Regions from separate parts of the Micromonospora sp. NPDC048947 genome, predicted to be linked through region 2. Evidence: predicted binding sites of a transcription regulator. Region 2 holds the regulator's gene; each other region holds the start of a gene.
The links. Region 2 encodes HrcA, which represses chaperone genes, less so after heat shock. Its sites were predicted from a motif close to GGTTNGCACNCTCNNNNNGAGNGTGCNAACC; they were not measured.

Region 1 (2,266 bases), on a different contig from region 2:
CTGGCCGATCAGCACCGTCGGTGCGCCGTCGACCCGGGTGAGCACCAGGCTCGCCGCAACGTCCCCGGCCAGCCGCAGGTCCCGCCGGAGCTGCTCCGGGGTGAGCGCCGAACCCCGCTTGAGGATCTCCACCCGGCCCACCCGGCGCTCGCGCAGCAGCGCCCGCAGGCGCTTGAGCGAGAACGGCAGCACATCGGTGATCTCCAGGCAGCGCGCGTACGGGGTGCGGACCGGCTGGTCGGCGTAGAGATAGGCGATGCTCGGATCGCCGAGGGTGGCGTCCAGTTCGGTGGCCAGTTCGGCGACGAGATGCGCGCGCACCACCGCCGGGTCCGGGTCGTACAGGTAGCGACGCGGCGGCCCGACCGACGCCTCGGCGGCACCCGAGCCGGTGAGCTGGTGACGGTGGGCCTCGACGCCCCGCTGGCGGTGGAGGGTGGCGCGACGGGGCACCTCCGCCAGCTCACCGCACCAGAGCGCGGCCTCGACCAGGTCCCCATCCACGCCGACCCACTCGGCCTCCGCGCCGGCCGGAATGAGCGCGTGGTCCACGCCCGGCGCGACCTTCACCACTGTGCGCGGCACCCGGTCGGCCAGCCCGGTGACGAAGTCCCACGGCGGCGAGTAGGCGCGCGGGTCGAAGATCCGACGCCCGGTGCCGGTCGTGCGGCGGGCCGGATCGCAGAAGACCCCGTCGACCCCTGACACGTCGAACCCGGTCGCGTCGCCGCACTCGACAGTGAACAGCTCAGCCAGCCCGGCCGCCTCGGCGTTGGCGGCGGCCATCGCCGCGGTCACCGGGTCGGCCTCCACCCCGTACACCCTGATGCCGGCGCGGGCGGCGGCCAGCGCGTCGGCCCCGAGCCCGCACCCGAGGTCGGCCAGGGTGCGCACGCCGGCCGCGTACAACCGGGCCGCCCGACTGTCGGCGACCACCCGGCGGGTGGCCTGCTCCAGGCCGGGACGGGTGAGGAACATCCCAGCGGCCGCCGGGCCGAACTTGCCCACCGCCCGGTGCCGCAGCTCGGCCTGGGTCAGTGCTGCCGCGGCCAACGTCGGCGGCACCCCGGTCGCGCGCAGCGCCGACGCCGCGACCAGTGGATCACCGCCGGCCAGGTCGGCCGCCGCCGCGAGGGCGGCCGACCCCTCAGGGGTACGCAGCGCCGCCAGCTGATCGAGATCCACCCGGCCATTGTCCCGGCCGGCAGGGAAATCCTGGTTGTCGGGGCGCGACGCGCTGGCACTCTCCTTGACGGAGTGCTAGCCACGGAATAACCTGCGATTAGCACTCTCACCCTGAGGGTGCCAGCTTCCGGGTCTCGCGACCCGGGTGCGCACGCCAGGCGGACCGGCACCCGCGACGACGGCACCGCCCGGTGGCATGAGGCAGATTGACGCTGGTCAGCCCCGCTGGCCAGCAACGAAACCAGTACCCCAGGAGGGTATGCCCGTGACTACCGCGACCAAGGTTGCGATCAAGCCGCTCGAGGACCGCATCGTGGTCCAGGCGAATGAGGCTGAGACCACCACGGCGTCGGGCATCGTGATCCCCGACACCGCCAAGGAGAAGCCGCAGGAGGGCACTGTCCTCGCTGTGGGCCCGGGGCGCGTCGACGACAACGGCAACCGGGTTCCGGTTGACGTGCAGGTCGGCGACACCGTCCTCTACTCGAAGTACGGCGGCACCGAGGTCAAGTACGCCGGCGAGGAGTACCTGGTGCTCTCCGCCCGCGACGTCCTCGCGGTCATCGAGAAGTAAGCAACCGATCAGTGCCACTGCCCCGGTCCGGCTCGCCGGGCCGGGGCAATGGCGCTTCGAAGGGACATTAATGGCGAAGATCCTGAGCTTCTCGGACGACGCCCGGCACCTGCTGGAGCACGGTGTCAACGCCCTCGCGGACGCGGTCAAGGTCACCCTCGGCCCGCGCGGGCGCAACGTCGTCCTGGACAAGAAATTCGGTGCGCCGACGATCACCAACGATGGTGTGACCATCGCCAAGGAGATCGAGCTCACCAACCCGTACGAGAACCTTGGCGCGCAGCTGGTCAAGGAGGTGGCGACCAAGACCAACGACGTCGCCGGCGACGGCACCACCACCGCGACGGTGCTGGCCCAGGCGATGGTTCGCGAGGGTCTGCGCAACGTGACCGCCGGAACCAACCCGGCCGGCCTCAAGCGGGGCATCGACGCGGCGGCCATGAAGGTCTCCGAGGCGCTGCTCGGCCGTGCCGCCGAGGTCACCAGCAAGGAGTCGATCGCGAACGT
Region 2 (2,266 bases):
TCGTGCAGGTCGAGTTCGAGCCGCAGGATCGCGTCGGCGCCCGGGCGGGTACGCGGCCGTGGGCCACGGGCGCCACCTCCGGCACCGCCGAAGAACGCGTCCATGATGTCCTGGAAACCGACGAACGGGCCGGCGCCTCCGGGGCCACCCGGGCCGCCAGCGCCGCCGCCACCCGGGGCGAGCGGGTCGCCACCCAGGTCGACGATCTGCCGCTTCCGGTCGTCCGAGAGCACCTCGTACGCGGCGTTGATGTCCTTGAACTTCTCCTGAGCCTCCGGGTCCGGATTGACGTCCGGGTGGAACTGGCGCGCCAGCTTGCGGTAGGCGCGCTTGATCTCGTCATCGGAGGCTTCCCGGCTCACACCGAGAATGCCGTAGTAGTCCCTGGCCACTGCGTTCCGTGTCCTCATGTTCGTCTCGCGTTGCGCCGGTCGGCGGCCGCAGCCGGCCGCATCGGCCCTGACCAATCAGTTCTGGGCCAGCAACTCGCCCACGTAGCGTGCCACGGCGCGCACCGTGGCGATGTTGCCGGGGTAGTCCATCCGGGTGGGCCCCAGCACCCCCAGGCCACCCACGATGGTGGTGCCCGGGCCGTACCCGGTGCTGACCACCGAGGCGGCGCGCAGGTTGTCGAACTCGTTCTCGTCGCCGATCAACACCCGGGTCGTGCTCGGCTCGGTCTCACCGATGAGCTTGAGCAGCACGACCTCCTCCTCCAGAGCTTCGAGGATCGGCCGCAGGGAGCCCTGGAAGTCGAGCAGGCCGCCCCGGGTGAGGTTCGCGGTGCCGGCGAGCGCGATCCGTTCCTCGTGCCGCTCGACGAGCGTCTCCAGCAGGACGGTGGCCAGCGTGGTCATGGTCGGACGCAGCCCGGTCGGCGCTTCCTCGACGAGCGCCTGCACCAGCGGCGGCGTCTCGGACAGCCGGGCGTTGGCGAGCTTCTCGTTGATCAGTCGACGCAGGTCGGTGACGTCGTCGGCGGGCACCGGCCCGGGCAGCTCCACGAGTCGCTGTTCCACCCGCCCGGTGTCGGCGATCATGACGAGCATCAGCCGGGTGGTGGAGATCGGCACCAGCTCCAGGTGACGCACCGAGGAGCGGGCCAGGCTCGGGTACTGAACGACGGCGACCTGCCGGGTCAGCTGGGCGAGCAGTCGCACCGTGCGGTGCACCACGTCGTCGAGGTCGACAGCGCCGACCAGGAACCGCTCGATGGCCCGGCGCTCGGCCGGGCTGAGCGGCTTGACCCGGGAGAGCCTGTCGACGAAGAGGCGGTAGCCGCGGTCGGTGGGCACCCGGCCGGCACTGGTGTGCGGCTGCCGGATGTAGCCCTCCTCCTCCAGCACGGCCATGTCGTTGCGGACAGTGGCCGGGGAGACCCCGAGCTGGTGCCGCTCGACCAGCGCCTTGCTGCCGACCGGCTCCTGGGTGGAGACGTAGTCTTCGACGATGGCGCGGAGCACTGCGAGTTTCCGGTCGTCGAGACCCATCCTCCGCACCTCCTGTCGCACGTCGGCCGCCGGCGCTCTGGGCCGGCCGGGCCGTCCTGGCACTCGACTGTAACGAGTGCCAGTCTACGTCGGCGGGCCGGCCGACGCGATGATCAACGGCCACCCGTCGGTGCGGCCCACGCCACCGGCGTTGGGCCGATCGGCCCGCACTGCCGGGCGGTGTCGCTCTGGTGCGGCGTTGCCACGGGCACCTACCGTGACATCCATGACTGAACCTCCTCGCCCTCCCGGGTCGGGCGACCCCGGCAACTACCCGCCGGAGCCCACCTCCCCAGGCCCGTCCCCGTCGGCCGAGCCGCCCACCGCACCACTGTCCGGGGCACCCGGCCCGGCCGGCTATCCCCCGGCCGGTGGCTATCCGCCGCCCACCGGTGACCAACCGCCGTCAGGCGGCTACCCTCCGGCAGGCGGCTACCCCCCACCCGGGGGCTACCCACCACCCGGCGGCTATCCGGCCGGTGGGGCCTACGGCGGCCCCGGCGGCGGCTACGCCAACAACGAGGACAAGACCTGGGCCCTTGTCGCGCACTTCGGCGGCGCCCTCGGCGCACTGGTCAGCTTTGGTCCGCTGGGCTTCGTCGCCCCGCTCATCGCCTACCTGGCCCGGGGTCAGCAGTCGCCGACCGTCCGGGCGCACGCCCTCGCCGCCCTGAACTTCCAGATCCTCTGGTCGATCATCGCGTTCGTGCTGCTCTTCGTGAGCTGGTGCCTGCTCTTCCTGCCCAGCATCGCCGTCGTGGTGATCCAGATCCTGT
Region 3 (2,266 bases), on a different contig from region 2:
CTGCAGCTTCTCCCGGTCGTAGTCGGAGTCGCTCTTGTCGATCTCGGCCCGGATCTGGTTGACCCGGCCCTGGATCTGCTCGGCGTCACCGGCACCGTCGACGATGGTGGTCTCGTCCTTGGTCACCACGACCTTGCGGGCGCGGCCCAGCATGTCGAGGCTGGCGGCGTCGAGCTTGAGGCCGACCTCCTCGCTGATGACCTGGCCACCGGCGAGGATGGCGATGTCGGTCAGCATGGCCTTGCGGCGGTCACCGAAGCCCGGCGCCTTGACGGCGACCGACTTGAAGGTGCCACGGACCTTGTTGACCACCAGGGTGGCGAGGGCCTCGCCCTCCAGGTCCTCGGCGATGATCAGCAGCGGCTTGCCCGACTGCATGACCTTCTCCAGGATCGGGAGCAGGTCCTTCACCGACGAGATCTTGCTGTTGGCGATCAGGATGTACGGGTCGTCGAAGACGGCCTCCATACGCTCCGGGTCGGTCATGAAGTAGGCCGAGATGTAGCCCTTGTCGAAGCGCATACCCTCGGTGAGCTCCAGCTCCAGCCCGAAGGTGTTGCTCTCCTCGACGGTGATGACGCCTTCCTTGCCGACCTTGTCCATCGCCTCGGCGATGATCTCGCCGACGGTGCTGTCGCCAGCGGAGATGGAGGCGGTGGAGGCGATCTGCTCCTTGGTCTCGACGTCCTTGGCGAGCTTGGACAGCTCCTCAGAGACGCTCGCGACAGCAGCCTCGATGCCCCGCTTCAGGGCCATCGGGTTGGCGCCAGCGGCCACGTTGCGCAGGCCCTCGCGAACCAGGGCCTGGGCCAGGACGGTCGCCGTCGTCGTGCCGTCACCGGCAACGTCGTCGGTCTTCTTGGCGACCTCCTTGACCAGCTCAGCGCCGATCTTCTCGTACGGGTCCTCGAGCTCGATCTCCTTGGCGATGCTCACACCATCGTTGGTGATGGTGGGGGCACCCCACTTCTTCTCGAGCACGACGTTGCGGCCCTTGGGGCCGAGGGTCACCTTTACGGCGTCGGCGAGCTGGTTCATGCCCCGCTCGAGGCCGCGGCGCGCCTCTTCGTCGAACGCGATCATCTTGGCCATACGGCGTTGTCCTCCTGGACACTCACGGGCCACCCGAGATGTGTGCCCCGGATGGGCCGCCTGGTGTACGCACCTTGGGACGTCGCCACCTGGCGACGACGACGTCCTTCGGCCGGGCCGGATAGCCCGCGACGACCGGCCATGTGCCGCCCCGGCGTCTCCACGCCGGTGCAACCTGGCCCCACCGTCCCGACCATTGGCACTCACGGTATGCGAGTGCCAATGACTTGTTTAGCACTCTCACCTGCCGAGTGCAAGCACGATGCCGCCGCTCAGCCGAGTTCCGCGGCCAGTCCAGCGGTGTTCACCGGCCCCTCATGGGCGCGCTGCTCGGCGTACGTCACCAGCAGACCGATCATCTGCGCGAGGTGGGCCGGCAGGGCCAACACGGCGGTGATCCCGATCACCACCACCGCCACGGCGGCGGTACCTGCCGAGGAGAACGGATCCGTTCCGAGCGTGGAGGTGCCGAACCCTTCCAGGCCACCGGGGATCAGGGTGCCGACGATCACCGCCACGGCCACCAGGGCCACCCGTCCGAGCAGCAGGCCGAGTCGGTCGTGGAACATCCGGAACGATCGACCGATCGGGTTGTGCCGTTCGAAGAGATAGACCGGGCCGGCCATGCTCAGCGCGAAGGCGAGGTAGATGCCCGGCAGCAGGCAGAAACAGACACCGACGCCGATGAGCAGACTGACCAACAGGGTCCAGCCCCACAGCCCGAGCGCCCGACGCAGGCCGTAGCGAAGCGCAGACTCCAGGCTGGCCGGCTGACCGGCCGCCTGCTTGGTGATCACCCAGGTGCCGGCGGCCCACCCGACGGACTGCACCAACCCGACCACCAGGCTGCCGCCGACCAGCAGGACCAGGAGACTCAGCAGTTCGGCGGCGAAATTGTCCGGCAGGGTGGGGGCCGACGTCGATTCGGCCTGGGCGGCCCACTTCGCCGACGGGTCCAGCCCGAGGGAGACCACCGAGAGCACCGCCGCCGGCAGCACCTGGGTGAGCAGCATGATCGGCACCAACTGCCGCCAGCCCCGCCGCAGCGCTCCCCCGCACCGGTTGAACCAGCCCTCGACACCGGCACCGGGCGGCGTGACCAGGGCGTCGTTCGGGTCGAACCCGTAACCCGGCGGGTACCAGCCGACCGGGGGCCCCGGGTACCCCGGCTGCC

Region 1: a site for HrcA is predicted at 1,281-1,311, ahead of groES (co-chaperone GroES). Genes of this name have one in related genera too.
Region 3: a site for HrcA is predicted at 1,287-1,317, ahead of groL (chaperonin GroEL). Genes of this name have one in related genera too.

The regions. Positions count from the first base shown of each region.
Region 1 is NZ_JBEZFO010000024.1:3,711-5,976, reverse strand. It holds gene AB0B98_RS28180 (methyltransferase domain-containing protein) at 1-1,185, opposite strand, end outside; gene groES (co-chaperone GroES) at 1,445-1,759, shown strand; gene groL (chaperonin GroEL) at 1,830-2,266, shown strand, end outside.
Region 2 is NZ_JBEZFO010000005.1:72,444-74,709, reverse strand. It holds gene dnaJ (molecular chaperone DnaJ) at 1-392, opposite strand, end outside; gene hrcA (heat-inducible transcriptional repressor HrcA) at 468-1,490, opposite strand; gene AB0B98_RS09500 (hypothetical protein) at 1,575-1,718, opposite strand; gene AB0B98_RS09495 (DUF4870 domain-containing protein) at 1,717-2,266, shown strand, end outside.
Region 3 is NZ_JBEZFO010000037.1:10,180-12,445, reverse strand. It holds gene groL (chaperonin GroEL) at 1-1,092, opposite strand, end outside; gene AB0B98_RS32040 (hypothetical protein) at 1,365-2,266, opposite strand, start outside.